2 regions of the Bradyrhizobium sp. 160 genome follow, and region 2 is predicted to be linked to the other one. Evidence: riboswitches for the same ligand, from Rfam matches in the RefSeq annotation. Region 2 holds a riboswitch; the other holds the start of a gene.
What was found. Region 2 has a riboswitch for S-adenosylmethionine ahead of IVA98_RS11700 (O-succinylhomoserine sulfhydrylase). Riboswitches for the same ligand answer to the same signal wherever they lie in the genome.
Positions count from the first base shown of each region.

Region 1: another riboswitch for S-adenosylmethionine. It lies ahead of metX (homoserine O-acetyltransferase MetX); the one in region 2 lies ahead of IVA98_RS11700 (O-succinylhomoserine sulfhydrylase).

Region 1 is NZ_JADPKD010000005.1:44,538-59,865, forward strand. It holds gene IVA98_RS01225 (DUF4175 family protein) at 1-1,100, shown strand, start outside; gene IVA98_RS01230 (response regulator) at 1,257-1,631, opposite strand; gene IVA98_RS01235 (MJ0042-type zinc finger domain-containing protein) at 1,678-2,556, opposite strand; gene ftsE (cell division ATP-binding protein FtsE) at 2,736-3,395, shown strand; gene IVA98_RS01245 (cell division protein FtsX) at 3,388-4,356, shown strand; gene IVA98_RS01250 (YdcF family protein) at 4,629-5,333, shown strand; gene IVA98_RS01255 (lysophospholipid acyltransferase family protein) at 5,356-6,129, shown strand; gene IVA98_RS01260 (gamma-glutamylcyclotransferase) at 6,126-6,737, opposite strand; gene IVA98_RS01265 (DUF2125 domain-containing protein) at 6,949-8,133, shown strand; gene IVA98_RS01270 (prephenate/arogenate dehydrogenase family protein) at 8,243-9,178, opposite strand; gene hisC (histidinol-phosphate transaminase) at 9,175-10,272, opposite strand; gene IVA98_RS01280 (chorismate mutase) at 10,306-11,154, opposite strand; SAM riboswitch at 11,360-11,439, shown strand; gene metX (homoserine O-acetyltransferase MetX) at 11,530-12,732, shown strand; gene metW (methionine biosynthesis protein MetW) at 12,734-13,396, shown strand; gene IVA98_RS01295 (alpha/beta fold hydrolase) at 13,512-14,375, opposite strand; gene IVA98_RS01300 (NlpC/P60 family protein) at 14,573-15,259, shown strand.
Region 2 is NZ_JADPKD010000028.1:444,471-459,798, forward strand. It holds gene pstA (phosphate ABC transporter permease PstA) at 1-723, shown strand, start outside; gene pstB (phosphate ABC transporter ATP-binding protein PstB) at 720-1,541, shown strand; gene phoU (phosphate signaling complex protein PhoU) at 1,553-2,269, shown strand; gene phoB (phosphate regulon transcriptional regulator PhoB) at 2,284-2,991, shown strand; gene IVA98_RS11660 (GcrA family cell cycle regulator) at 3,243-3,755, opposite strand; gene IVA98_RS11665 (aspartate aminotransferase family protein) at 4,224-5,432, shown strand; gene argF (ornithine carbamoyltransferase) at 5,432-6,355, shown strand; gene IVA98_RS11675 (Hsp33 family molecular chaperone) at 6,510-7,517, shown strand; gene apaG (Co2+/Mg2+ efflux facilitator ApaG/CorD) at 7,705-8,097, opposite strand; gene IVA98_RS11685 (OpgC domain-containing protein) at 8,294-9,550, shown strand; gene IVA98_RS11690 (SGNH/GDSL hydrolase family protein) at 9,550-10,329, shown strand; gene IVA98_RS11695 (SGNH/GDSL hydrolase family protein) at 10,342-11,328, shown strand; gene IVA98_RS11700 (O-succinylhomoserine sulfhydrylase) at 11,395-12,582, opposite strand; SAM riboswitch at 12,656-12,735, opposite strand; gene IVA98_RS11705 (2'-deoxycytidine 5'-triphosphate deaminase) at 12,816-13,952, shown strand; gene IVA98_RS11710 (PAS domain S-box protein) at 14,133-14,546, shown strand; gene IVA98_RS11715 (hypothetical protein) at 14,651-15,328, shown strand, end outside.

The sequences.
Region 1 (15,328 bases), on a different contig from region 2:
TCGCCCTGCTGCTCGGCGGCGTCTCGCCGGTCGCTGCCCAGCTGGATCAGGATCCTGACGCGCTGCTCGACAGCGCCGAAAAGGCGATGCAGGAGTCCGGCGACAGCCTCAGGCAGAAGGAATCCGGCAAGAGCCTGAGCAATCAGTCTGACGCCATCCAGAAGCTGGAGGAGTACAAGCGGGCGACGGAACGCAGCCAATCCTCCAGCCGCGATCGCAATGTCATCACGCAGCGCGATCTGGACGACCTCTTGCGGCAGATCGAGAAGGCGGCGCGCGAAGGCAACCGCGAGGCGGCCCAGCGCATGCTCGAGCAGCTCGCGCAGATCATGGAAAATCTCCAGATGGCGCAGCCCGGGCAATCCGGCGACAGCGACATGGAGCAGGCGCTCAACGAGCTCAGCGACATGATCCGCAAGCAGCAGCAATTGCGCGACAAGACGTTCAAGCAGGGCCAGGACTCCCGGCGCGACCGTTCGCGCGGCAAGCAGCAGGGCGACCAGTCGATGTCGGACCTCCAGCAGGACCAGCAGGCGCTGCGCGACCGTCTGAAGAAGCTGCAGGACGAACTCGCCAAGCGCGGCCTCGCGCAGAAGGGACAAAAAGGTCAGAGTCAGAAAGGGCAGAAGGGTCAGCAAAGCGACCAGGGCCAGCCCGGCCAGAATGGCGATCAGGACGGCGACCAAGGCGATGACGACGGCAGTCTGGATGACGCCGACGGGGCCATGGGCGATGCCGGATCGAAGCTCGGCGAGGGCAACGCCGACGGCGCCGTGGATTCGCAGGGCAAGGCCCTCGATGCCTTGCGCAAGGGCGCGCAGAAGATGGCCGAGGCCATGCAGCAGGGGGACGGTGACGGGCAGGGCGATGGTCCCGGCAATCGGGCCGGCCGTCAGCAGAGCGGCGCCAATCAGACCGATCCGCTGGGCCGTCCGCTTCACGGCCGCGATCTCAGCGACGACTACACCGTCAAGATCCCCGGCGAGATCGACGCCCAGCGTGTCCGCCGCATCCTCGAAGAGCTCCGCCGCCGCTTAGGCGATACCTCGCGCCCGCAGATCGAGCTCGACTATATCGAGCGCCTGCTCAAGGATTTTTGACCTCACACTTGGTGTCATCGCCCCCCTTGTGCGCTTGCGCACTGGGGCGGGCGATCCAGTATTCCGACACAATTGTGGTCCGAACGATAGGCTGCAGCGTACTGGATGCCCGCCTTCGCGGAGCATGACAGCGCTATGCGTGGCTAATGCCGCCCGCTACCCCTTCCTCGCTGCCAGCGCATCCGCCACGGCGGTGCGGATGTCGGCGACCGAGAAGGGTTTTGTCACGACATCATGCACCAGCGCATTGAGGTTCGAGGCGCGCTCGCGCTGATCGGCAAAGCCGGTCATCAAGAGAATGGTCAGGTTGGGGAAATCGCGCGCGGCGGAGAGGGCGAGCGCGATTCCGTCCATAACGGGCATCTGGATGTCGGTGAGCAGCAGGTCGAACGCCCCGCCCTCTCGGTTCAGGATCTCCAGCGCCTCGGCGCCGTCTTGCGCGGTGACGGTCTCGTGGCCGTCCATGGCGATGGCGCGCGCCACCAGCGTGCGCATCGAATCTTCGTCATCGGCGATCAGGATTTTCGGCATCAGACAAACCTCGGGACCAACTCCCGCGCGGATCTTGTGAGGCTGATTATACGCTGCCACCGGCAATGTCGCGCCGGTTGAAGAAGCGAACGTCGATATTGCGGCCGTCCGGCGGCGGCGAGGCCAGGCGCGAGCGGAAGAAGGCGCGCTCGCCGGGCCGCAGCACGGTCTGCTCCAGCACCGTGTTCCAGGCGTAGATCTCCGCTCCTTGCGCGTCGCGCACGGCGAAGCGCAGGCGCGGGATGTCGAGCGGCTTCTTGCCCTCTCCGACGATCACGCCCTCGATCACCAGCACCTGCTTACCGTCCACGGTCTCGCTGGATAGCTTGACGTCCTTGAAGGCCAGCCCTCTCACATTAACCTCGAGCCCCACCAACTTGTAGAACGCCGCCGTCTGCGGCAGCAGCCGCACCATGTCACCGCGCCAGATCACCAATGCCAGCACCAGCGCGCCCATGGCGGCGCAGGCCGTCGGCAGGCCGAAATTGGATTTTGGCGACGCCGCCGGGGCGGCCGGGCGACTGACCCGCGCGCCGCGGCGACGGAATAGGCCGCGGAACCAGGACTGGTGCTGCGCGCCGGCGACGTCCTCCTCGGCGGCCCGGGCCGCCGCCGACCACTCATCCTCGATCTCCTTGATGTCCTCGGTCGGCCAGTCGCTGGCGATCGAGGGGCTTTCGACAACCGGAGTGTCGGCAGTGCTATCGTCCTTGGCGTATGAGTTCCACTGCGCGGCGAGGTCGGACTGGTCCTCGGCCTGGCTTGCCGCGGCCATGGCCGGGACGGACGCCTCCTCGATCGCATCCTCGGCATGGGCGACCCAGGTCTCCTTGCAACGGGAGCAGCGCACCGTCCGGCCGTTCGCACCCAGGCTCGCAGGCTTGATGGCGTAGGATGTCGTACAATGAGGGCAGACGATATGCATGGACGAGCCTTGATGCATGGACTGGTCTTGACGATGTCACGGTCGCGAAGAACCGGGTTGTCCTTATGCTACCGGGCGAGCGTTAACGAACCGGAAACCATAACGGTCGCAAAACCCGTCAGTCGCGTATGGCAGGGTGCAGCCGTGTGGCCCGCGCCCCCTCTCGAACGGAGCTGAGCTTGGTTCGGTTCGAAAATGTCGGATTGCGTTACGGTCTGGGGCCGGAGGTTCTGCGCGACCTCAACTTCCAGATCCCGGCGCATTCCTTCCAGTTCCTCACCGGACCGTCCGGCGCCGGCAAGACCTCACTGTTGCGCCTGTTGTTCCTGTCGCATCGGCCGACACGGGGCCTCGTCAATCTATTCGGCGAGGATATCTCGCGGCTCGGCAAGGACGAGATCGCCGACCTGCGCAAGCGCATCGGCATCGTGCTCCAGGATTTCCGCCTGCTCGACCACATGACGACCTATGAGAACGTCGCGCTGCCATTCCGCGTCATGGGGCGTAGTGAGTCGAGCTATCGCAAGGAGGTCATCGATCTTCTGCGCTGGGTCGGCCTCGGCGACCGCATGGATGCGCTGCCGCCGATCCTGTCCGGCGGCGAAAAGCAGCGCGCGGCGATCGCGCGCGCCGTGATCTCGCGCCCGCAGCTGCTGCTCGCGGACGAGCCGACCGGCAGCGTCGACCCGACGCTCGGCCGCCGCCTGCTGCGGCTGTTCATCGAGCTCAACAAATCAGGCACGGCCGTCATCATCGCAACCCATGACATCGGCCTGATGGACCAGTACGAGGCGCGGCGCCTGGTGCTGCATCAGGGACGGTTGCACGTCTATGAGTAGGACCGACGAGCGCGGCGTGCTGGTTGACCTCGGGCAGGAGCGTCCGCAGCTTCCGGCCCAGGCGCGCAACATGTCGCCGATCGTGCCGCGTGCCTCGATCCACGGCCGCGCGCTGGTCGCCGTCGTCGCCATCATGACCTTCCTCGCCTCGATGACGACCGGCACGGTGCTGCTGGTCAGCGCTTCCGCCGCCGAATGGCAGTCGGAGGTCGCGAGCGAAATCACCATCCAGGTCCGTCCGCAGGCTGGCCGCGATCTCGAACGCGACACCGCGGCGGTAACGGAGGCGATGCGCGCGCAAGCCGGCATCGTCGAGGTCAAGCCGTTCAGCAAGGACGAAAGCGGCAAGCTGCTCGAGCCTTGGCTGGGCAGCGGCCTGTCGATGGACGATCTGCCGGTGCCGCGCATGATCATCGCGCGCGTGCAACCGGGCACGCCGCTCGATCTCGGCGTCCTGCGCGCGCGGGTCACCCAGGTGGCGCCGAGCGCGAGTGTCGACGATCACCGCGCCTGGATCGAGCGCATGCGCTCGATGACCAACGCCACCGTGCTCGCCGGCATCGGCATTCTCGCCCTCGTCATCATCGCCACCATCATCTCGGTCTCGTTCGCGACCCGCGGCGCCATGGCGGCGAACCGCCCGATCGTCGAGGTCCTGCATTTCGTCGGCGCCGGCGACCGTTACATCGCCAACCGCTTCCTGCGCCACTTCCTCAGGCTGGGCCTGGAGGGCGGCGTGATCGGGGGCGGCGCCGCCATGCTGGTGTTCGGCTTCTCCGAGTCGATCGCGGGCTGGTTCTCCGGCACCCCTGTCGGCGATCAGTTCGCCGCGCTGCTCGGCACCTTCTCGCTGCGGCCATCCGGCTACATCGTGCTCGCGGTCCAGGCGGTGCTGATCGGCGCCATCACCGCGGTCGCCTCCCGCCAGACGCTGTTCGCGACGCTGAATGATATCGATTGAGTGTTGGGTGATAGAGTTGGACGACATACTCGCGACTGACTCGCTGCTTCCCTTCTCCCCTTGTGGGAGAAGGTGGCGCGAAGCGCCGGATGAGGGGTATCTGTCCGCGCGCACGAACGTCGAGGCCGAATGTGCGGAGACAGACCCCTCACCCGTCTCGCCGCTTCGCGGCGAGCCACCCTCTCCCACAAGGGGAGAGGGTAAAGAAACCAGACTCCACTTCGCCTCAAAACGTCTTAAAATCACCTCTGGGAAGGGATCACCGACATCGCATGACCTCGCCGACCGACGATCGATCGCCAAAACTGCCGCGCGGCTGGCTGCGCGCGGCAATCGTGTCGACGATCGCGCTTGCCTTCATCGGCGCGGCAGCAGGCTTCGTTGCGTTCCTGTCGCAATTGCGCGGCGCCGAGATGGTGCCGGATCGCAAGGCGGACGGCATCGTGGTGCTGACCGGCGGCTCCTCCCGGGTGTCGGACGCGATGGAGCTGCTCGCTGCCGGCTACGGCAGGAGGCTCCTGATCTCGGGCGTGCATCCGACTTCGACGGCGAGCGACATCTCCCGCACCCTGCCGGAGAACCACTCCTTCATGTCCTGTTGCGTCGACCTCGACCGCACCGCGCTCTCGACCCGCGGCAATGCGGCGGAGGCGCGGCGCTGGGCCGAGGGGCGCCAGTTCAAATCGCTGATCGTGGTCACCTCGAACTATCACATGCCCCGCGCGCTGGTGGAATTCTCCCATGCGATGCCGCAGACCACATTGATCCCGTTCGCGGTGGTCGGGGACAAATGGCGCGAGGAGCCGTGGTGGACTTCGGCGCCGACGTTGCGGCTGCTGCTGTCGGAATACGCCAAGTACGTCGCGGCCGAGCTCAGGGTGCGGCTGGAGAATTTCGGGATTGACCTTTCGCCCGAAGTGTCGGAGCAGCCTGTGGGCGTGCAGCCGAAGCGGCCCGCCACAGCACAGGCCAATTGACCGGCAATTGATCGGATCGTCGATGTTCCTGATTTTCCTGCGCTCGCTCGTGTTCAACGTGCTGTTCTACGCCGTGCTGGTGTGCCTGGCGATCGTGGCGCTGCCGACCTTCGCATTGCCGCCGCGCGCCATGCTGACGGTCGCGGAATGGTGGGCGAAGGCGACGCTGATCCTGATGCGCGTGATCTGCAACATCAAGGTGGAATTCCGCGGGGTCGAGAAGATCCCGCAGGGACCGTTGCTGGTCGTGGCAAAGCACCAGTCGTTCTGGGAGACGTTCGTGCTGCCCGGCTTTTTCGAGCACCCGATCTTCATCCTCAAGCGCCAGCTCATGCAGATCCCGGTCTTTGGTCAATTCCTGGTCAAGACCGGCATGATCGCGATCGACCGCAATGCCGGCGTGAAAGCGCTGCTGGACATGACACGGCGGGCGCGCGAGGCCGTGCGCGGCGGCCGTCAGCTCGTGATCTTTCCGGAAGGCACGCGCCGCGCGCCGGGCGCTGCCCCCGCCTACAAGACAGGGTTTGCGCAGATCTACTCCTCCTGCGGCGTGCAGTGCCTGCCGGTCGCGCTCAATTCCGGCCTGTTCTGGCCGCGTCGCACCTTCATGCGCTATCCCGGCACGCTGGTGGTGGAATTCCTCGATCCACTGCCGTCGGGCCTGCCGAAGGACGAGTTTCTCGCGCGCGTGCAGACGGCGATCGAAGACGCGACCGACCGTCTCGTCGAAGCCGGCCGGAAAGAGCAGGAGCACTTGATCGGCTCCGCGCCGAGCTACGCGCGGTCGGACAGTTAGCGGTTCTCGCGATCTTCGGTCGGCGCCGGCGCGTGCAGGGAATGCGCATCGCCGTGCAGCATCGTCGCAAGCTGGTGCAGCTGCGTGTCGCGAAAGCCTTCGGCTTCGATCGCTTTCACCGTCGCGGTGACGTAGTCGCGATTGGCGCCGGACTGGCCATGGCCCTGGATGACATGGCGGTGCTGCTCGGTGAGCGAGAGCCGGCCGGCATATTGGACATGACCGCGGTCCACGACATAAGTGAGTGCGGAGACGCGCTGCCGCGCATCGTTCTCCAGCCATACCGAGCGCATCACCTCGCGGTAGACCGAGGTGACCTGCTCGCGTGCCCGCAAATAGGCGACGACCTCGCTGCGGTTCTTCTCGGCGACGCGGAAGGCGATGCCGCGGCAGGCGCCGCCGCGGTCGAGCCCGAGCACCAGGCCGGGCTTCTCCGGCGTGCCGCGGTGCACGAAGGAATAGACGCAGAGCGCGCGATGCTCGCCGACCAGCCGCGCCGGGACGCGCTCCTCGAATTCGAACCCCGGCCGCCACATCAGCGAGCCGTAGCCGAACACCCAGAGGTCGCCGTTGGCGGTGGTGACGGAGGGGAGGGTGATTTCCGACATTTCGGGCACGGCTAAAGCATGATCCGGAAAAGTGTGAAGCGGTTTTCCGAAAAGATCATGCTCGAACAAGGAGCTAAAGCGCGATGACGATTTTTCCAAATCGCGCCGCGCTTTAGCAGAACGGTGCCCCCAAGCGAAGCGGATTCTCCGCCTTTCGTCGGGGGCGGACCTCGCTTACATTTGCCTGAATCTGGGGTCAAAGGGTCGCCGCATGTCCAATATGACCGTTGCCACAGGCCGTCGCTCCCGTTGGGGCCTTTTCATCGCACCCGTTCTCGTCCTGGTCCTCGCGGTCGCCTGGAGCTGTTTCTGGTTCTACGCGGCGTCGCAGGCCGAAATTGCCGCAGACGCCTGGCGCGCGCAGGAGGCCAAATCCGGACGCATCTATGATTGCGCCAAGCGCTCGATCGCGGGATTCCCGTTCCGCTTCGAGGTCCAGTGCTCCGGCGCCAGCGTCGCCCTGGTGTCGCAGAATGCGAGCAAGACGCCGTTTACGGCCAAGCTCGACAACATCCTGGTCGTCGCCCAGGTCTACGACCCCAAGCTCGTCATCGCCGAGTTCTCCGCGCCGGCGACGCTGACTGACGGCGTCACGCAAAACACCTTCGTGGTGAACTGGAGCAAGGGCCGCGCTAGCGTGGTGGGTCTGCCGGCCGTGCCGGATCGCGCCTCCATCGTGTTCGACGATCCCGGCCTCAACCGTCTCGACGGCAGCGTGCCGGTGCCGCTCGCGCGCGCCAAGCAGGTCGAGCTGCACGGCCGCCTCGCGGACGGATCGTCGCCCGATCATCCGGTCATCGAGACGGTGCTCCATGTCGCGCAGGGCAGCATCCAGGGCGTTCATCCCTTGCTCGCCGAGCCGTTCGAGGCCGACACGCGCGCGAAGGTCACCGGCCTCACCGACGTCACGCCAAAACCCTGGCCGCAGCGCTTCCGCGAGATCCAGGCCGCCGGCGGCCATATCGAGATCGTGCAGTCGCGGATCCAGCAGGGCGAGATGATCGCGGTTGCGGCCGGCACGCTCGGCCTCTCGGCCACTGGCCGGCTCGACGGCGAATTGCAGATGACGGTGACGGGCCTCGAGCGCGTGATCCCGGCGCTCGGCATCGACAAGATACTGGAGGAGGGCGTACCGCAGGCAACGCTCGACCGCGTCGCGCCCGGCGTGAAGTCGCAGGATCTCAACAATCTCTTCGGCGCGCTCGACCGCGCCGTTCCGGGGCTCGGCAAGGTCATCAAGCAGAACGCCAATGCCGGCGTCGCCGCCGGCATCAATTCGATCGGCACCGAGAGCACGCTCGAGGGCAAGAAGGCGAGAAGCTTTCCGCTGAAATTCGTCGACGGCGCCGTGCTGCTCGGTCCGGTCAAGGTCGGCCAGATCCCGCCGCTGTATTGACTCGCCGTCATTCCGGAGCATTTGCGAAGCGAATGAACCCGGAATCTCGAGCCGCAATCTCGAGATTCCGGGTTCGCGCTTCGCGCGCCCCGGAATGACGGGAGTGAAGTTACGGCTTCTTCAGCGCAGCGTGCGGCCGGCCGAAATCGGGCGCGGCCGAATCCTGGCCGATCTCGACGATGCCGCGGCGGATGGCGCGGGTGCGGGTGAAGTGGTCGAACAGAGCTTCGCCGTCGCCGCGGCGGATCGCGCGGGTGAGCTTGGCGAGGTCCTCGGTGAAGGTGCCGAGCATCTCCAGCACGGCCTCCTTGTTGGCGAGGAAGACGTCGCGCCACATCGTCGGGTCGGACGCGGCGATCCGGGTGAAATCGCGAAAGCCGCCGGCGGAGAATTTGATCACCTCGGATTCCGTCACCTGCGCCAGCTCGTCGGCCGTGCCGACGATGGTGTAGGCGATCAGATGCGGCAGATGGCTGGTGATCGCGAGCACGAGATCATGATGATCCGGCGTCATGATTTCGACCTTGGCGCCCATCGCCGCCCAGAACGCGCGCAGGCGATCGGTGGCAGCAGCATCGACGCCTTCCGGTGGCGTGAGGATGCACCAGCGGTTGATGAAGAGCTCGGCAAAGCCCGAATCCGGACCGGAATGCTCGGTGCCCGCGACCGGATGCGCCGGCACGAAATGAACGCCCTGCGGCAGATGCGGGGCCATGTCCCTGACCACCGCGCCCTTGACCGAGCCGACGTCGGAGATGATTGCACCCGGCTTGAGATGCGCGGCGATCTCCCGCGCGACCTCGCCACAGGCGCCGACGGGAATGCAGAGGATGACGAGATCGGCATCCTTCACCGCTTCCGCGTTGGTCGCCACGACGTGGTCGACGATGCCGAGCTCGGCGACCCGCGCGCGCGTCTTTTCCGAGCGCGCGGTGGTGACGATCTCACTCACCAAGCCCTGGAGCTTCGCAGCGCGCGCGATCGAGCCGCCGATCAGGCCAAAGCCGATCAGCGCGACGCGCTGGAAGTGCGCCTGCGCGCTCATTTGCCGCCCATGAAGTCGCGCAAGGCCTCGACCACGAGGCGGTTGGCCTCCTCGGTGCCGATAGTCATGCGCAGCGCATGCGGCAGGCCGTAATTCTTCAGCGCGCGCAGCACCAGGCCCCGCTCGGTGAGGAAGGCGTCGGCATCATCCGCGGTCTTGCCCTTGTCGGTCGGGAAGTGGATCAGCACGAAATTGGCGACGCTCGGCGTCACCTTCAGCCCGATCTTGCCGATCTCCTCGGTCAGCCGGTTGCGCCAGGTCTCGGTGAACTGCTTCGACATCGCCTGGTGCGCGGTGTCCTCGATCGCGGCGACCGCGGCATACATCGCCGGCGTCGACACGTTGAAGGGACCGCGGATGCGGTTGACTGCGTCGATGATGTGCTCGGGGCCGAACATCCAGCCGATGCGCAGCGCCGCAAGTCCGTGGATCTTGGAGAAGGTGTGCGTTACCACCGTGTTCTCGGTGGTGGCGACGAGCTCGATTCCCATCTCGTAATCGTTGCGCGAGACGTAGTCGCAATAGGCGGCGTCCAGCACCAGCAGCACCTGCGAGGGCAGGCCGGCGCGCAGGCGCTTGACCTCATCGAACGGCAGATAGGTGCCGGTCGGGTTGTTGGGATTGGCGAGCCAGACCAGTTTTGTCCGCGGTGTCACGGCCTCGAGGATGGCGTCGACGTCGGCGGTGAAGTTGGTTTCGGGCGCCACCACGTTCTTGGCCCCGTTCGCCATGGTCGCGATCGGGTAGACCAGGAAGCCGTGGGTGGTCGAGATCGCCTCGTCGCCCTGGCTGAGATAAGTGTGCGCGAGCAGATTGAGGATCTCATCGGAGCCGGCGCCGCAGATGATGCGGTTGGGGTCGAGGCCGAAGCTGCGGCCGATCGCTTCGCGCAGCACGCGCGAGGTGCCTTCCGGATAATCCTCCAGATGATCCGCCACGCGCTTGAACGCCTCGATCGCCTTCGGCGAGGGCCCGAACGGCGTCTCGTTGGCCGAGAGCTTGAACACCTTGCGGCCCGGCTCCGGCACCGGGCTCTTGCCGGGCGTGTAGGGCGCAATATCGAGAATGCCGGGATTCGGCACGGGGCGGGACATCTTCAACTCCGGATTGGCGGGACGGCTCGCGACTTACGATTTCGGCCCGGTCGGGGGCACCGTATAGCGCGTTGCGTGGCTGCCGACGAGGGCCGTGGAGCGCACCGAGGCCCCCGCCTCGATCAGGGCAGCCCTGATCTTGTCGATGCTGGTCGCGCTCGTGACCGAGACCAGCAGGGCGGCGCCGTCGAAGGCGGTATCGGGCACCGCCACGATTTCGGCAAGCGGCGACAGGGCGCGCGCGACCTCGGCGTTCCAGCCCGATACGCGCACGCTGAAGGTCTCGACCTCAGTCACCAGCGCGCTGTCGGCGACGCGCGAGATCGCGAACACCGGCAGTGCAGCCGGATGGTCGGCGCGCTCGACGAACGGCATCCGCGCGATGATCTTGGGCGCGCCGGTCTCTTCCAGCTCCAGCCACCACGGCGTGCGGCTCGAGGTCGCCGAGACCAGCGCCAGGTCGCCCTTCGACTTCGCCACCGCCTCGACCGCGGCCTGCGCGCTGAAATGCGCGATGTAGGGCACGGTGAAGCCGAAATGGAAGCGCGCGGAATCGCGCATCGCCGGCTCGCTCACCGAGATGTCGGCATGCACGGAGAACGGCGCCTGCACATAGGTGAAGGTCGAGATGATGACGCGCCAGATGCTCTCGACCGTGTCGAGCGGCAGGATGCCGCGATGACGCTGGACGAGGTCGCGCATCATGGCGGCCTCGCGCGCCGGCCGGAATGCGGAGCCGACCTCCTGGGTCTGCTTCACCTCGATCAGGCGGTGGATGATGTCGCCGCGCTGCATCAGGAGGCGATGCATGCCCTCGTCGATCGCGTCGATCTCCTTGCGCAATTCCTGAAGCGATGGCGGCGCGGGCGGACGTTGGGACATGACTGACAACGGCTGTTCAGAGGCGTTCCAATGCGGATCGGTCAGTGCCGTCACCGCTGCGGTCGATGTCCTGATTAGGCAGGATAGGCCGCGAAAGCAAAGAGAAATGCTAGGAGAAGCTGGGCCTTTTCAGGCGACGTATCAGGGACGAATGGGGTTAATCCGGACCGCGGCTTGACGAAGACCGCTCCAAACAGTAAGTTTTTGCCTGTTCCGTGGTCATTTGAGCCGGCCGGCTTGCAGCCACGTTAAAAAACTCGCTAAACAGGCCGGGGACGCTTCCGATCCCGGCCGAACCTATCGTTCAGGCCGGGTTTTTTATGGCCTGATGTCACTGCGGTCGTAAGTCTGATCGCAAACGAGGTCGATGCTCAGATGGGTAGCGTCAAGTCGATTCCGAGTCCCGCGATCAGCGCCGACGATCGATCGCACGAGGTAGATCATCCGAGTTCGCAGGTTGTGCATTTCGGCGCCGATCAGCCGCTGCGGCTCGATTGCGGCGTCGATCTCTCCCCGTTCCAGATCGCCTACCAGACCTATGGCGAGCTGAACGCCGATCGCTCCAACGCCATTCTGGTTTGCCATGCGCTGACCGGTGACCAGCATGTCGCCAACGTGCATCCGGTCACCGGCAAGCCCGGCTGGTGGGAGACGCTGGTCGGCCCCGGCCGTCCGCTTGATCCTCAACACTACTTCATCATCTGCTCCAACGTGATCGGCGGCTGCATGGGCTCGACCGGGCCGGCTTCGATCAATCCCGCGACGGGCAAGGTCTGGGGCCTCGATTTCCCCGTCATCACCATTCCCGACATGGTACGGGCGCAGGCGATGCTGATCGACCGGCTCGGCATCGACACGTTGTTCGCGGTGGTGGGCGGCTCGATGGGAGGCATGCAGGTGCTGCAATGGACCGCGGCCTATCCTGCCCGCGTGTACTCCGCGCTGGCGATTGCGTGCTCGACGCGGCACTCGGCGCAGAACATCGCCTTCCACGAGCTCGGCCGCCAGGCCGTGATGGCCGATCCCGATTGGCACAATGGCGGCTATGCCGACCATGGCATCCACCCGCATCGCGGCCTCGCGGTGGCACGGATGGCGGCGCACATCACCTATCTCTCAGACGCCGCGCTGCACCGAAAATTCGGCCGCCGCATGCAGGACCGTGAGCTGCCGACCTTTTCGTTTGACGCCGACTTTCAGGTCGAGTCCTATTTGCGCTATCAGGGCTCGTCCTTCGTCGAGCGCTTCGATGCCAATTCCTATCTCTATCTGACGCGCGCGATGGATTATTTCGACATCGCCGCCGATCATGGTGGCGTGCTGGCAAAGGCGTTCGTGGGCATCAAGACCCGCTTCTGCGTGGTCTCCTTCACCAGCGACTGGCTGTTCCCGACATCGGAATCGCGCGCGCTGGTGCACGCGCTGAATGCGTCGAGCGCGCGGGTGTCGTTCGCCGAAATCGAGACCGATCGCGGCCACGACGCCTTCCTGCTCGACGTCCCCGAATTCTTCGACATCTCGCGGGCCTTCCTGCAATCCGCGGGCAAGGCCCGCGGTCTCAACGGCAAAGGTGGCTAAGATGTCGGTACAGGAGGTGCTGCCGCTGAACGGCGTTGCGACGGGGCCGTCCGGTCAGTTTCGCGCCGATCATCTGCTCGTTGCCGACATGGTCAAGCCCGGCTCGAAGGTGCTCGACGTCGGCTGCGGCGAGGGCGATCTGCTCCAGCTGCTGGAAACGCGTGGCATCGACGGCCGCGGCATCGAGCTGTCGCGCGAGGGCGTCAACCGCTGCGTCGCCAAGGGGCTCGCGGTGGTGCAGGGCGATGCCGATACCGACCTCGTCAACTATCCCGACGACGCCTTCGATTACGTGATCCTGTCGCAGACGCTGCAGGCGACGCGGCAGCCGCGGGTGGTGCTGGAGAACCTGCTGCGCATCGGCCGCCGCGCCATCGTGTCGTTTCCGAATTTCGGCTTCTGGAAGATGCGGCTCCAGCTCCTGATCGGCGGCCACATGCCGCGCACGGAGAATCTGCCGGCAACCTGGTACGACACCGCCAATATCCACTTCTGCACCATCAAGGATTTTGTCGAGCTCTGCGACGAGATCAACGTCAAGATGGAGCGCTCGGTCGCGCTCGACCTCTACGGCCGCCCGGTGCCGCTGAACCTGCCCTGGTGGGTGTGGAACATGTTCGGCGAGCAGGGCGTGTTCCTGCTGAGCAGAGGCGAGGGGAAGTAGTCTCTGTCCGTCATTCCGGGGCGCGCGAAGCGCGAGCCCGGAATCCATCGTGCAACAGCGACCGCGGCCCGATGGATTCCGGGCCTGCGCCTTTCGGCGCATCCCGGAATGACAGCTAATGCGCCGCCAGCGACCTCGGATCGCGCACCGGCCAGCGGCCCGCTTCCACCAGCGTGACGAACCGCTCCACGCTCTCGTTGAATAGCGCCGGCTCTTCGAGGTTGAGGACGTGGCCCGACTTCGGAAACATCGCGAGCCCTGCGGCCGGAAGATGCTTCTTCAGGAACAGGCTCGGTCCGACGCACGGATCGTCCTCGTCGCCACAGATGATCAGCGCCGGCGTTGCAACGCCTCTGATCGCATCCGTCATAGTATAGATCGAGGGACGGCCGCCCTGGAAGCCGCGCATCGTGCGCGCCGATCCCTTGGCATCGTGGCGAGCAAGGGCAGCGTAGAAATCGGCGTGGCCGCGCGGGTCCTTCACCAGGAAGGGAATCCGGCTCGGCGCCTCGCGCGTGACCTTTGCGACCTCGGCGGAGCCGAGCGTCTCGAACTGCTCGGCGTTGGCGCGGCACTGCCTGCGCCAGGCGTCGAGATTCTCGATCTCGGAGCCCGAGCCGACGCCGGCCAGCGTCATCGACAATGCGCGCTGTGGCGCATTAAGCCCGATCTGAAGCGACGAGTAGGCCCCCATCGACAGGCCGACGAGATGGGCGCGCTCGATCCTGAGGTGATCGAGCACCGCGAGCGCGTCGGTGTAGAAATGCGTGTAGGTGTAGGCCTCGCCATCGGGCACGTCGGACGGCGTGTAGCCGCGCGCAGAATAAGTGATGCAGCGATGGCCGCGCGAGAAGTAGCGCATCTGCGGCTCCCAATTGGTGTAGTCGGCCGCGAACTCGTGCAGGAAGATGATCGGCGTACCGGCGCCGGCTTCCTCGAAATACAGACGGCAATCATCCTTCGTCACGGCGTAAGGCATGCGGTTCTCCCTGAGAGTGCTGCGGCATTGGAATGCCGTTCTGCAGTTCACGCATGAGGGTTCTAGCACCGTTAACCTCCGCGCAAAATCTCCCGGGACGTGTCTTGATCTCGCCACATCGGGATTCTGATACGCAAAGTAGATGTCGGCCGCGCACGGGCCGATCGGGGAAGTGGGGGTGTAACGAAGGATGAAGAATGTTCGAGTTGTTTGCGTCTCGCCTGTCGCGTTGTGTTGTCGCGCTGGCGCTCTTCTTCGCGACGGTCGTCGCGTTCGTTTCTCCGGCCTCAGCGCGGCCGCATCATCGTCATAGCGCAGAGCGGCACGCTTACGTGCACCACGCCAGACATCATCACAACCGCCACCATGCCCGCAGCTCGCGCTTCGAGCGCAGCGCGGCGCGATTGCAGGCGAGCGGATTCGCCAACATTCAGGCGAGCTATGATCCGAACGCCAATAGCGGCGGCATGGCCACTAATGGAATAGCCCCTAGCGGCTTGGCCAATAACGCCATGAGCAGCGGCGGTTTCGGCGGCGGATCGGGCCTCGTGTCCGAGGCGCGCCGCTATCTCGGCGGCAATCCCACCGGACGCGGCAGCCTGTGGTGCGCGCGCTTCATGAACATGGTGCTGCAACATACCGGGCATCAGGGCACGGGCTCCGATATGGCGAGTTCGTTCGCGCGCTATGGCACGCGCATCTCCGGTCCGCAGGTCGGCGCCATCGCGGTGATGTCGCGCGGCGGCCGCGGCGGCCATGTCGGGATCATCAGCGGCATCGATGCGCGGGGTAATCCGATCATGATCTCCGGCAACAATGGCAACCGCGTCCGCGAGGCGCCGGTCTCGCGCGGCAAGATCTATGCGTATGTGATGCCGAACTAACGATGGAGCCGAGGGTGGGCAAAGGCGCGAAGCGCCGTGCCCACCAGCGGTGCGTCAACATTCGAAAAC
Region 2 (15,328 bases):
CTGGCCGGGCTCAACTACCAGGTCTTCACCGAGAACACGCCCCCGCCCGGATCGAACGAGGGCGGTCTGCTCAACGCCATCGTCGGCTCGCTGATCATGACCGTGATCGGCGTCGGCATCGGCGCGCCGCTCGGCCTGTTCGCCGGCACCTATCTCGCCGAGTACGGCCGCAACGACAAGCTGACCTCGGTGATCCGCTTCATCAACGACATCCTGCTCTCGGCGCCTTCGATCATCATCGGCCTGTTCATCTACGGCGCGGTGGTGGTGCCGATGCGCGGCTTCTCGGCGATCGCCGGCGCGCTGGCGCTCGCCGTGATCGTGATCCCGGTCGTGGTGCGCACGACCGAAGACATGTTGCTGCTGGTGCCGAACCCGCTGCGTGAAGCCGCCAGCGCGCTCGGCCTGCCGCGTTCGCTGGTGATCAAACGGATCGCCTATCGTGCCGCGCGCTCCGGCCTGATCACGGGCGTGCTGCTGGCGACTGCGCGCGTCGCCGGCGAGACCGCGCCGCTGCTGTTCACGGCGCTATCGAACCAGTTCTTCAGCCTCGGTCTCGACAAGACGATGGCCAACCTGCCTGTCACCATCAACAACTTCGTGCAGAGCCCCTACGCCTATTGGAAGCAGCTCGCCTGGAGTGGGGCGCTGCTCATTACCCTGACCGTGCTTGCCCTGAACATTGGCGCGCGCATCCTTGGCGCCGAGAGGACTGCAAAATGAGTGAAATGTCTGTTTCCGTAAGTGCGCCGACCGTTCATCCCGGCTCACAGCCGCTACCCGAGGCGCCTGCCAAGGTGACCGCGCGCAACCTCAATTTCTACTACGGTGAGCACCACGCGCTGAAGAACATCAATCTGGCCCTCGGCACCAACCGCGTCACGGCCTTCATCGGCCCGTCGGGCTGCGGCAAGTCGACCCTGCTGCGCATCTTCAACCGGATGTACGATCTCTATCCAGGCCAGCGCGCCACCGGCCAGCTGTTGCTCGACCAGACCAACATCCTTGATCCCAAGCTGGACCTCAACCTGCTGCGCGCCCGGGTCGGCATGGTGTTCCAGAAACCGACGCCGTTCCCGATGACGATCTACGAGAACATCGCCTTCGGCATCCGCCTCTATGAGAAGATCTCGAAGTCCGAGATGGACGACCGCGTCGAGAAGGCGCTGCGCGGCGGCGCGCTGTGGAACGAGGTCAAGGACAAGCTCAACGCGTCCGGCCTGTCGCTCTCCGGCGGCCAGCAGCAGCGCCTCTGCATTGCCCGCACGGTCGCGGTACGGCCCGAAGTGATCTTGTTCGATGAGCCCTGCTCGGCGCTCGACCCGATCTCGACCGCCAAGGTCGAGGAGCTGATCCAGGAATTGTCCGAGAACTACACGATCGCGATCGTCACCCACAATATGCAGCAGGCGGCGCGCGTCTCTGATAAAACCGCCTTCATGTATCTCGGCGAGCTGATCGAGTTCGATGACACCAGCAAGATCTTCACGTCGCCGAGCGATCGGCGTACGCAGGATTACATCACCGGCCGGTTCGGCTGAGGAGACGGGACATGGGTACTGAACATACCGCAAAGGCCTTCGATACCGACCTCCAGGAGCTCACTCGCCTCGTCGCCGAGATGGGCGGCATCGCCGAGCGCATGATCGTCGATTCCGTCGACGCGCTGATCCGCCGCGACGTCGCGCTCGGCCAGCGCGTCGTCACCACCGATGCCGAGCTCGACGCGCTTCAGAAGCGCATCGAGGAGCGCGCCGTGCTCACCATCGCCCGCCGCCAGCCGATGGCGGTGGATTTGCGCGAGATCGTCGGCGCCATGCGCGTTGCCACCGATCTTGAGCGCATCGGCGACCTCGCCAAGAACATGGGCAAGCGCGTTGCGGCGCTGGAGACAGACTTCCATCCGCTGAAACTGTTCCGCGGCCTGGAGCACATGACCGACCTCGTGCAGCAGCAGGTCAAGTCGGTGCTTGATGCCTATGCCGCGCACGATTTGCCGGCGGCGATGGCAGTGTGGAAGGGCGACGAGGAAGTGGACGCCATCTGCACCTCTCTGTTTCGCGAGCTCCTCACTTATATGATGGAGGATCCGCGCAACATCTCGTTCTGCATCCATCTGATGTTCTGCGCCAAGAACATCGAGCGGATCGGTGATCACGCCACCAACATCGCCGAGACCGTGTTCTACATGATCGAGGGGCAGGCGATCACCGACAAGCGGCCGAAGGGCGACATGACGACCTTCGCCACGACGGTACCGAATACCTAGGGAGCGACGACAACATGGGCGCACGCATTATGGTGGTTGAGGACGAGGAAGCTCTCACCGAGCTTCTGCGTTACAACCTCGAAGGCGACGGCTATGACGTGGAGACGGTGATGCGCGGCGACGACGCCGACACCCGCCTTAAGGAACACATCCCCGATCTGATCGTGCTCGACTGGATGCTGCCGGGACTGTCCGGCATCGAGCTGTGCCGGCGGCTGCGCACCCGTCCCGAGACCAAGCAGCTCCCGATCATCATGCTGACCGCGCGCGGCGAGGAGAGCGAGCGGGTGCGGGGTCTTGCGACCGGCGCCGACGACTACATCGTCAAGCCGTTCTCGGTGCCGGAGCTGCTCGCGCGCGTGAAGGGCCTTCTGCGGCGCGCAAGCCCCGAGCGGCTCGCCACCGTGCTCGCCTATGGCGACATCGAGCTCGATCGCGACAAGCGCCGCGTCGCGCGTTCGGGCCGGCCGATCGATCTCGGCCCGACCGAATATCGCCTGCTGGAGTTTTTCCTGGAGCATCCCGGTCGCGTGTTCTCGCGCGAGCAGCTGCTCGACAGCGTCTGGGGCCGCGACATCTACATCGACGAGCGCACCGTCGACGTCCATATCGGCCGCCTGCGCAAGCTGCTCAATCTCGGCCGCGAGCAGGACCCGATCCGTACCGTCCGCGGCGCGGGTTATGCGCTGGATGATCGGTTTGCAAAGGCGGAGCAGACGTAGGCCCAGCTGCGTCAACAATCTCGGCCGTCGTCCCGGACAAGCGTAGCTCCGGCAACGCGCAGCGTTGTCCGGAGCGAAGCGCCGATCCGGGACCCGGGCCCATTGTTGCGCGAAAAAGGTAACTCCGAGGCCCCGTAACCACGGCTTGCGGTGGCTATCGGTCCCGGATCGGCGCTACGCTTGTCCGGGACGACATCGGGTTTGTTGCGCCGTCACCGCGTGACGGCTGCCGGCTCGATCTCAGGAAATAATCACCGCGTGCTCGGCTTCGGTGCCGCCCGCCGGCGATCCGCTGCCGGCTGATAGGCGACGCGCGAGTGCTGGGCGCAGTAGGGCAGGCCTGACAGCGCCTTGCCGCCACAGAAGAAGAAGTCCGGGCTGGAGGGATCGCCGACCGGCCAGTGGCACGTCGCCTCGTTCAATTCCAGCAGCGACAGCCGCTGGCTCATCGGCACCACGTTGTCGTAGGTGACCGGTTCGGCCTCCACCTCGACCTCGAAGGCCTGCGCCAGCGCGGTGTTGCCGCGCGAGATCGGCCGGGTCACCCGCATCATATGCTGCGCGGGCCGCGCCTTGCGCGGCCGCGGCGCTGCCGATGAAGGGCTCTTGGCGCGGCCCGACAGGCCAAGCCTGTGCACTTTGCCGATCACGGCATTGCGGGTCACATTGCCGAGCTCGGCCGCGATCTGGCTGGCCGAAAGTCCGGCCTCCCAGAGCTTCTTCAGCTGCTCGACGCGATCATCGGACCAGGTCAAAACCGTCATTGCACCCTTTCCCTCGTTGCGCGCCGCCATCCTGGGGCCTCACAGCGAATGCTTAAGCCTTGAAAAACCCGTGCCGTCAGAATCCCTTAAGGCTCGCCGGGCGCGTGACTGACGCCCGAACGTTTACGCCGGTACATGAGGACTCTTGGGATCAGAACCGCTGCACGAGATGTCGTATCTGACAGTCCAAACGCTACAATATGGCGTGACTCCCGCGCAAGAGTCCGCCGACTCGCTTCCACATGTTCCGTGGTGAAAACCCTGCAAGATCGGCACCGCAAGACTACGGATTCGGCGTTTCGCGAGGCTTTCCGGGCGGCATTGACACCCGTCTTGCCAGGCATAAGATGGTGACGCGTGCCGCCCTTAAAAGGCGGCACGTTTCGTTTTCCGGACCGGTCAATGGTGCGCTGCGCAAGGCATGCCAGGCAGGTCTCAACGTCCAAATGCAACATCCAAGTGATGGTCATGACCAACAGCGCCGCGCCGCATCTGCTTCCCGTTTTCGCCAGGGCGGACCTTGGCTTCGAGCGCGGCGAAGGCTGCTGGCTGATCGCGACCAATGGCGATCGCTATCTCGATTTCACCTCGGGCGTCGCGGTGAACGCGCTCGGCCACGCCCATCCCGCATTGGTCAAGGCGTTGCAGGAGCAGGCGACCAGGCTCTGGCACATGTCGAACCTGTTCCAGAGTCCCGATGGCGAACGGCTTGCAACGCGTCTGTGCAACGAAAGTTTCGCGGACTTCGTGTTCTTCTGCAATTCCGGCGCCGAAGCGTTGGAATGCGTGATCAAGGTCGTGCGGCGCTATCACGCCGCCAAGGGCCATCCCGATCGCTATCGCATGATCACCTTCGAAGGCGCCTTCCACGGCCGCACGCTGGCGACGCTGGCGGCGACGGGCTCGGCAAAATATCTTGAAGGTTTCGGCCCGCCCATGGATGGCTTCGACCAAGTCCCGCATGGCGACATCGAGGCCGTGAAGAAGGCGATCGGTCCGCAGACCGCCGGCATCCTGATCGAGCCGATCCAGGGCGAGGGCGGCGTGCGTTCGTCAACACCCGCCTTCCTCAAGGCGCTGCGTCAGCTCTGCGACGAGAAGGGGCTGTTGCTCGCGTTCGACGAGGTGCAGACCGGCATGGGCCGCACCGGCGATCTGTTCGCGCATCGCCGTCTCGGCGTTACCCCCGACGTGATGTCGCTGGCGAAAGCGCTCGGTGGCGGCTTCCCGATCGGCGCTTGTCTTGCCACCGCGGAAGCGGCTTCCGGCATGACGCCCGGCTCGCACGGCTCGACCTTCGGCGGCAATCCGCTCGCGATCTCCGCTGCGAACGCCGTGCTCGACGTCATGCTCGAGCCCGGCTTTTTCGATCACGTGCAGAGGATGTCGCTGCTGCTCAAGCAGAAGCTCGCCTCGGTGATCGATCGCTATCCTGATATCGTCAGCGAAGTCCGCGGTGAGGGGCTCCTGATCGGCATCAAGGCGGTCGTGCCTTCGGGTGATCTCGTTGCCGCCCTGCGCAACGAAAAGCTGCTCACCGTCGGCGCCGGCGACAATGTCGTGCGCTTCCTGCCGCCGCTGATCGTCACCGAAGCCGAGATCGAGGACAGCGTCGGGCGGCTCGAGCGCGCCTGCGCGGCGATCTCGTGCAGTCAGACCAAGCGGGCGGCAAGCTGATGAGCAAGTCGCCAAAGCACTTCCTCGACATCAACGAGCTCCCGCTGTCGGAGCTCAAGCGCATGCTCGCCGCATCCTCCGCCATGAAGGCGAAGCAGAAGGCGCATCAGCCGGTCAGGCCGCTCGAAGGCAAGACGCTGGCGATGATCTTCGAGCGCCCCTCGACGCGGACGCGGGTGTCGTTCGACGTCGCCATGCGCCAGCTCGGCGGCGAGCCCATCATGCTCACCGGCGCCGAAATGCAGCTCGGCCGGGGCGAGACCATCGCCGACACCGCGCGCGTGCTGTCGCGCTATGTCGACGCCATCATGATCCGCATCCTCAATCACGAGGCGCTGCTGGAGCTTGCGGCCTATGCGACCGTGCCCGTCATCAACGGCCTGACGCGCCGTTCGCACCCTTGCCAGGTGATGGCCGACCTCATGACCTATGAGGAGCATCGCGGCCCGATCGAGGGCAAGACGGTGGCCTGGACAGGCGACGACAACAACGTGCTGGCGTCCTGGGCCCACGCCGCCGAGCGCTTCAAGTTCCAGCTCAACGTCGCAACGCCGCCGGAGCTCGCGCCGAAAAAGGCGATGCGCGACTGGATCAAGATGACCAATGCGCCGATCGTGCTCGGCACCGATCCGGAAGCCGCCGTAAAGGGCGCCGACTGCATCGTCACCGACACCTGGGTGTCGATGGGCGACAAGGAAGGCGAGCACCGCCACAACGTGCTCAAGCCCTACCAAGTCAATGCCAAGCTGATGTCGCTGGCCAAGCCCGACGCGCTGTTCATGCACTGCCTGCCTGCCCATCGCGGCGAGGAGGTCACGGATGAAGTGATCGACGGCCCGCAATCGGTCGTGTTCGACGAGGCCGAAAACCGCCTGCATGCGCAGAAGGGCATATTGGCCTGGTGCTTTGACGCGGTGAAGTAGCGCAGCCTGGTGAAGGCGAAGTGGGTTTGGTTCGTCGTCCTGGCGAAAGCCGGGACGACCCCGAATTAGCAGTATCGTGTGTGATCATAACTGCCTCGGGAACACTCCCTCGCGCCCCCTTCCATTTCCCACCTCCGACCCCAGATACACGGCCATGGTTTCCCAATCCCCTGACATGAAAACCGGGCCAGAAGGCCCGGTTCGCGCGCCATCACCGGTTCCGATCGATGACGCCGTGCTGCCCTACGAGGTCGACGCACTCGACGTGCGCGGCCGCCTGGTGCGGCTCGGTCCGGCGCTCGACGACATTCTCACCAAGCACGATTATCCCGCTCCCGTCGGCAAGCTGCTCGGCGAGGCCATCGTGCTGACGACGTTGCTCGGCTCGGCGCTGAAATTCGAGGGCCGCTTCATCCTTCAGGCCCAGACCGACGGTCCGGTGTCGTTCCTGGTCGTCGACTACATGGCGCCGGATCGCCTGCGCGCCTATGCGCGCTTCGATGCCGCGCGTCTGGGTGACGCCAAAGATTCCGGCACGCTGCTCGGCCGCGGTCATCTCGCCATGACCATCGACCAGGGCCCCGACATGAGCCGCTACCAGGGTCTGGTCGCGCTCGACGGCGGCAGCCTGGAAGAGGCCGCTCACGAATATTTCCTCCGCTCCGAGCAGATCCCGACGCGCGTGCGTCTTGCGGTCGGCGAGGAATGGCGCAGTAGCGACGGCGGCAAGCATCGCTGGCGCGCCGGTGGCATGTTGATGCAGTTTCTGCCCAAGGCGCCGGAGCGCGCGCGGCAGGCGGACCTGCATCCCGGGGATGCGCCCGAGGGCAGCGAGGTGCACAGCGTCGCCGAAGACGACGCCTGGGTCGAGGCGCGCTCGCTGATCGAGACCGTCGAGGACGTCGAGCTGATCGATCCCGAGCTCTCCGGCGAGCGGCTGCTATTCCGCCTCTTCCACGAGCGCGGTGTGCGCGTATTCAATTCGCAGGTTCTCGAAGCGCGGTGCTCCTGCTCGCGCGATGCGGTTGCCTCCATGCTCAAGAGCTTCTCGCCCGACGATCGCGCCGCGATGGTCAAGGACGACAAGGTCGTCGTCACCTGCGAGTTCTGCTCGTCGGTCTACCAGTTCACGCCGCACGAGGCGGGCGTGGAGGACGCCTAGGCATCGCGCATAGCTAGGCTAGGAATGACGAGGCTGGGGAGGCTGCTCGCACGTACTCGCTGTCATCGCCCGGCCGTGATCGGGCGATCCATTAGTCCGAGACGACAGTGATTGAGCCGAACAGTGATTGAACCGATAGGCCGCGGCTTGCTGGATTCTCCGCCTTCGCGAGCAATGACATCGGAGGCTAGTTCAACACCCGCTTGTTGTCCGGACTGTCCAGCGAGAACGTCGGCACGTCGATCTCGAAGCGCTCGCCGCTTTCGCTGACCATCTGGTAGCGGCCGGTCATGAAGCCGGAGGCGGTCGTGAGCGGCACGCCGGAGGTGTATTCGAAGCGCTCGCCGGGGGCCAGGATCGGCTGCTCACCCACGACGCCCTCGCCCTTCACCTCCTGCTGGCGGCCGGAGGCGTCGGTGATGATCCAGTGCCGCGTCTTCAGCTGCACGGTCTCGTCGCCGGAATTGGTGATGACGATGGTGTAGGACCAGAAATAGCGGGAGCGGTCGGCCGACGACTGCTCCGGAACAAAGCTCGGCTCGACGGTCACTTCGATCTGGCGGGTCACGGCGCGGTACATGATGGCCCATCATAGCGAAATCCTCCTGGGGAACCAAACGCCGGAGACGGCTTTGGCGACATCGTCCCGCCAGAATTCGCGGGGAAGGGACTCCCAAGGGGAGACAACCTTATGTGATCCGGCCGCTTTGCGAGACGACGGCCGGACCGGTAAACTCCATTGAACGTCGCGATTTGCGGAAGGGTTTTTGGCCCCGATGACCATTGCCGACCAAGTGACGGGATCGACGATCGCGGGAACCGCCGGTGCCAAACCCGCAGGAACCAAGCCGCGCGCCGCCGCGCCAGCCATTACGCTGCCGGCGATCGGCGAGCGCGAGCTCCGGCTCGATCTGTTCCGCGGGCTGGCGCTGTGGCTGATCTTCATCGACCATCTGCCAACCAGCCTGCTGACGTGGTTCACCATTCGCAATTACGGCTTCAGCGACGCCACCGAGATCTTCATCTTCATCTCCGGCTATACCGCCGCCTTCGTCTACGGCCGGGCAATGCTGGAGAGCGGCGCCGTCATCGCCACGGCGCGCATCCTGCGCCGCGTCTGGCAGATCTACGTCGCCCACGTCTTCCTGTTCACGATCTTCCTCGCCGAAATCTCCTATGTGGCGACCAGCTTCGAGAACCCGCTCTACACCGAAGAGATGGGCATCATGGATTTCCTCAAGCAGCCCGACGTCACCATCGTCCAGGCGCTGCTGCTACGCTTCCGGCCCGTCAACATGGACGTGCTGCCGCTCTACATCGTGCTGATGCTGGCGCTGCCGTTGATCCTGTGGTCGATGAAGTGGAAGCCCGACGTCACGCTCGGCCTCTCGGTCGTGCTCTACGCCGTGACCTGGGAATACGACCTCTACTTCTCGGCCTATCCGAACGGCTTCTGGGCGTTCAATCCGCTGGCCTGGCAATTGCTTTTCGTCTTCGGTGCATGGTGTGCGCTCGGAGGCGCGCGGCGCATGTCGCGCATTCTGGCATCACCCGTGACGATGTGGATCTCGATCGCCTATCTCGCCGCGGCGTTCTACGTGACGCTGACCTGGTACGTGCCGCAGCTCGGCCACCTCATGCCGAAGCGGCTCGAGCAGTGGATGTATCCGATCGACAAGACCGATCTCGACGTGCTGCGCTTCACCCATTTCCTGGCGCTGGCCGCGCTCACCGTGCGCTTCCTGCCGCGGACCTGGCCGGGCCTGAAATCGCCCTGGCTGCGGCCGCTGATCCTGTGCGGGCAGCATTCGCTCGAGATCTTCTGTCTCGGCGTCTTCCTGGCTTTCGCCGGCCATTTCATCCTGGCCGAAGTTTCCGGCGGGGCAGCCATGCATGCGTTGATTAGTCTCTCCGGAATCCTGATCATGTGGGGGGTGGCGTGGGTGATTTCGTGGTACAAGCGCGTGGCTGACAAGAGCGGTGCGAAAACCAAAAACGCCGTCGGCAACGCCGATCTGGCGGGAGGGGGCTGATGAAGGCGAAGGTTCTCCTGAGCCTGATCCTGCTATGCGGTGGCCTCGCCGCGGCCACGGCGCGCGCGGGCGATGCTGCGCCTGCTGCCTCGGCCGCGCCCGCGGCCTGCGAATTGCCGTCCTATCTGCTTACCAGCGAAAGCCAGCTGCCCAAGGTCGCCGATGCCATCAAGGCCGGCAAGCCGCTCGAGATTCTGGTCATCGGAAGCCGCTCAACCACGATTCCATCCTCGGAGAGCAGCTCATATCCGGCACGCATGGAGACGATCCTCAAGGAGAAGCTGCCCGCGTCCGAAGTGGTGCACGTCTCCGTAGAAATACAGAGCAAGAAAACGGCAGGGGAGACCGCGTCCACTTTCGTTAAGCTGATGGAAGCAAAAACGCCTACTTTGGTCATCTGGCAGACCGGGACCGTGGATGCTATCCGATCCATCGATCCCGACGATTTTCGCGGCGCGGTAACAGAAGGGGTTACTGCATTGCAAAAGGCAGGGGCTGACGTCGTCTTGATGAATTTGCAGTACAGTCCGCGCACTGAAACCATGATCGCGGCGCAGCCTTTTCTCGATAATATGCGTGTGGTGGCGCAGGAGCACGACGTCCCGCTGTTCGACCGTTTCGCGATCATGCGACAGTGGAATGATCAGGGCCAGTTCGACTTGTTCAACCCGTCCCGCGGGCCTGAACTGGCGAAACAGGTCCATGATTGCCTTGGCCGGGCGTTGGCACAGTTCGTGATTGATGCTGCCCATCTGGAGCCGGCCCAGCAGCAAAATTGAGGTCTAGTGTTAATGAGTTCTCCCCGCCCTTTTTGCCTGACGTCATGGCTGGCGGTGCCCGCGGCGGCGGCGCTGCTGCTGCTGATGCCCGCTTCGCAGCCGCGCGCGCAGACGCAAGCCGCTCAGGCGACGGCCGCGCAGCCGGCTGATCCCGCTGCCGCACCGCCCTCCCAGACCACCGTCGCCGCGACGTCCCCCGAGCAGCGCGGCGTCACGGCGCGCGCCCTCGACAAGGTGAAGGAAGTCGCAAAGTCGGCCGGCGACATCTTCAGCCGCGTGCCCTGCCTGCCGCCGAAGGGCGGCCCGAAGGCGATGGGCTCGCTGCCGCGTGTCGCAAGCAAGCTCGTCGCCGGCCAGCCCGTCGTCATCGTCGCGTTCGGCTCGTCGTCCACCGCAGGATTCGGTGCGAGCTCGCCGGAGTTCAATTATCCGAACCGTCTCGCCGCACAGCTGCGCCGGCACTATCCGACCGCCGACATCACCGTCATCAATGCCGGCGTCGGTGGCGAGGATGCGCCCGAGATGATGAAGCGCCTCCAGACGCAGGTGATCGACGTGCATCCGGATCTCGTGATCTGGCAGGTCGGCACCAACGCCGTGCTGCGCAACCTCGATCCCGCCGATACCGCAAAGCTGGTCGAGGACGGCATCAGCCGCATCCAGGCCGCCGGCGGCGCCGACATCGTGCTGGTCGATCCGCAATATTCGCCGGCGGTCAACCAGCGCGCCGAGAGCGCCGGCAAGATGGTGAAGCTGCTCGGCAAGGTCGCCGAGCTCCGTCACGTTGGCATCTTCCCGCGCTTCGAGGTGATGCGCGACTGGCACGAGAAACAGGCAATCCCGGTCGAGAGCTTCGTCATCGCCGACGGCCTGCACATGAACGATTGGGGCTACGCCTGCTTCGCCCAGCTCCTCGCCGACGACATCATCCGCTCCGTCGGCCAGATCAAGCTCGGTGTGAACGTGCCCGCTGATGTGCGCACGTATCGGCCGATGTAGGGGCGAATAGGGAATGGCGAATAGCGAATGGGGTCTATTCGCCACTCACTATTCGCCATTCGCCCGTCACGCCTTCTCCAGCGCCGCGGTCAGATCCTCGATCAGATCTTCCGCATGCTCGAGGCCCGCGGAGAAGCGGATGAAGCCCTCGCTGATGCCGAGCGCGGCGCGGTCGTCCGGCTTCAGACGCTGATGCGTCGTAGTGGCCGGATGCGTGACGAGGCTCTTGGCGTCGCCGAGATTGTTCGAGATCTTCGCCAGCTTCAACTCATTGAGCACGCGAAACGCCGCCTGCTTGCCGCCCTTCACCTCGAAACCGACCAGCGTCGAGCCGCCACGCATCTGCTTCTTCACCAGCGCGGCCTGCGGATGATCGGCGCGGCCGGGATAGACCAGCCGCGAGATCTTGGGATGGCTCGCCAGCACCTCGGCAATGCGCGCTGCGGTGTCGGTCTGCGCGCGCACGCGCACGCCCAGCGTTTCCAGGCCCTTGAGCAGGACCCAGGCGTTGAACGGCGAGATCGACGGGCCGGTCTGGCGCATGAAATTGTGGATGTGCTCCGCGATGAAGGCTTCCGAGGACAGGATGATGCCGCCAAGACAGCGGCCCTGGCCGTCGATGTGCTTGGTCGCGGAATAGACCACGACGTCGGCCCCGAGCGCGAGCGGGCTCTGCCAGATCGGGGTTGCGAATACGTTGTCGACGACGAGTCGCGCACCGCCCTTGTGCGCGATCTCGGCGATCGAGGGAATGTCCAGCACATCTAACGTCGGATTGGTCGGGCTCTCCAGGAAGAACGTCTTGGTGTTCGGCTTGAGGGCGCGCTGCCATTGGTCGAGGTCGAGGCCGTCGACCAGCGTGGTCTCGATGCCGTAGCGCGGCAGCAGATCCTGCACCACATAGAGGCACGAGCCGAACAGCGCGCGCGACGCCACCACATGATCGCCCGCCTTCAGGGGCGCCAGGATCGCCGTCGTCACCGCGGCCATGCCGGTTGCCGCCGAGCGAGCGGCTTCGGCGCCTTCGAGTTCGATCATGCGGCGCTCGAACATCGCGACGGTCGGATTGGAATAGCGCGAATAGATGAAGCCGGGGTCCTCGCCCTTGAACCGCGCCTCGCACTCCTCGGCGCTGTTGTAGACGTACCCTTGCGTCAGGAACAGCGCCTCCGACGTCTCGCCATATTGCGAGCGCAGGGTGCCGGAATGGACCAGGCGGGTTTCGGGACGGTAAGTGGCAGGCGACTTCGACATAGGACCTCCGACATGACCATTCGAGCAAAAATGGTCACAAAAAAACCGGCCTGGATATCTCCACGGGCCGGGATCACAGAGGTCCCCGGCCTGTTTAGCGACTTATTTAACGTGGCTGCAAGCCGGCCGGCTCAAATCACCACGGGATAAGTGATGCTCATATTCCGCAATGCCCTTTCCGTCAAGGCGTCCATCGGATAGCCGTAAAAGGCTAGTATTTCCCGTATCTCGGGATGCGTTTGCCCCTTGATGAGGACCCCCGGTTGACGTTCACGGTCGCTGCCGATGCCAATGGTATCCTGCCTGACCGCATGATTGCGGCGATGGCAGAGGCGGGGCTGATCCTGCCCGCCTACGACTTCGTCGAAAGCCAGATCCAGCCGGCGAGCCTCGATCTGCGCCTCGGCGACATCGCCTATCGCGTCCGCGCCAGCTTCCTGCCCGGTCCCGGCGCCACCGTCGCCGAGCGCATTGACGAATTGAAGCTGCACGAGTTCAGTCTTGCCGACGGCGCGGTGCTCGAGACCAACTGCGTCTACATCGTGCCGCTGCTGGAGAGCCTCGCGCTCCCGCCGGAAATCGTCGCGGCCGCGAATCCCAAGAGCTCGACCGGCCGGCTCGACGTCTTCACCCGCGTGATCGCCGACGGGACCCGCCGCTTCGACATGATCGGCGCCGGTTATCACGGCCCGCTCTATGCCGAGATCAGCCCGAAGACGTTTCCGGTGCTGGTGCGCGAGGGCTCGCGTCTGTCGCAGGTGCGCTTCCGCACCGGTGACGCCATCCTCAATGCCGACGAACTCGATGGCTTGCATGCGACCGAGCGCCTCGTCGACATCGACGATGCCGACCTGGCCGGCGGCGTCGCCGTCTCGGTCGACCTCTCCGGCGAGAAGGCCAACGGCTTCGTCGGTTACCGCGCCAAGCGCCACACCGGCGTCGTCGACGTCGACCGTCGCTCCGGCTATGCGGTGGAAGATTTTTGGGAGCCGATGTCGGCCCGTCCCGATGGCAGCCTGATCCTCGATCCCGGCGAGTTCTACATCCTGGCCTCGAAAGAGGCCGTGCAGGTTCCGCCCGATTACGCCGCGGAGATGGTGCCGTTCGATCCCTTGGTCGGCGAATTCCGCGTGCATTATGCCGGGTTCTTCGATCCCGGCTTCGGCTATGCCGGTGCCGGCGGGCAAGGCGCGCGCGCCGTGCTGGAGGTGCGCTCGCGCGAGGTGCCCTTCATCCTCGAGCATGGCCAGATCGTCGGCCGCCTCGTCTACGAGAAGATGCTGGCGCGTCCCGATGCGATGTACGGCCAGCGCATCGGCTCGAACTACCAGGCGCAGGGGCTGAAGCTGAGCAAGCATTTCCGGGTGTAGCGCTAGTCCCACGCTCCGCTGTCATGCCCCGGCTTGTCGGGGGCATCCAGTACTCTGCGGCGGTAGTTCGTTTCAAAAATGTCCGCCGCGGAGTACTGGATCGCCCGATCAAGTCGGGCGATGACACCGAGTATGTGTCAGGATGCGGGCCGAGATCCGGGCTACATGCGAGGTGGTGTCATGAGCAATCCATCCCAACTTGACGCGAGAATCATCGACGACGTCGCGGACGCGCTGATCTATTCGGATCGCTCCGGCACGATCACGCGCTGGAATCGGGCATCGGCCGCCTTGTTCGGTTTCTCCGCCGCGGAGGCGCTCGGCCAGAACCTCGATCTGATCATTCCCGAGCATCTGCGCGCCGCGCACTGGAAAGGCTTCGAGGCTGCGCTGGCCAGCGGCACGATGAAGCTTGCAGGCAAGCCGACATTGACCCGCGCGCTGCACAAGAGCGGGCGCAAGCTCTACATTGAGATGACCTTTGCGCTAGTACGGAATGCTGGCGCAGCCGTGCTCGGATCGGTCGCGATGGCGCGCGACGTGACGGAGCGCATTGAGCGCGAGCGCGCGGCCAAGGCTGCGCAAAATTCGTGATGCGGAATTGACGGGCCGTCGTGCAGGGCGGCCTGCATGCGTGGCATGTTGCCTGTCACCCGGTGCAGTGACACATTCGATCAAAACAATGATCGGGAGCGAACATGACCGCCATATCAGACACAGCGCAGGAAGCCCAATGGAAACGCTGGCGCGCGGTCGCCGATCTCTATCACGCCTACTTCACCGGCCTGATCCTCACCGTGGTCACGCGGCGCGGCACGGCGGATGCCGCTGAATTCGTCTTCCGCGTGTTCCGCCGCCAGCAGCAGGAGCGCTTCCTGCCTGGCTTGCAAAAGCTCGGCCTCCGTCATCTGCCGCCGGCGGTGGCTGCCGCGCAATATCACTATCTCTCCAACTGGATCGGCGGCGTGCATGTCGAATACATGTATGAGAGCGACACCAAGGCCTGGATCCGCTACCCGCCGCCGCGCTGGATCTGGAGGGGCACCGCAATCTGCGGCGTGCCCGGCGAAGTCTCTCGCGCGATGCTGCGTGGCTGGCACGCCAACAACGGCGTAGCGCTCGGCGATCTCCGCCTCGGCTTCGTCTGCACCAAGCAGAGCGTCGACGGCCAGGATGGGCTCGAAGGCTATTATCATCAATACGACCATCCGCTCGATCTCGACCAGCGCCTGGTGTTCGCGCGGCATCTGGAGGCCCCTACGTTCGATGCGAAGACCGCGCCGGCTTTGCCGGTGACGAGCTGGCCGAAACCGCGGCTCGAGAAAGCCTATCGCAACTACGCCATGGAATATGTCCGCACCGCCGCGCCCGTGATG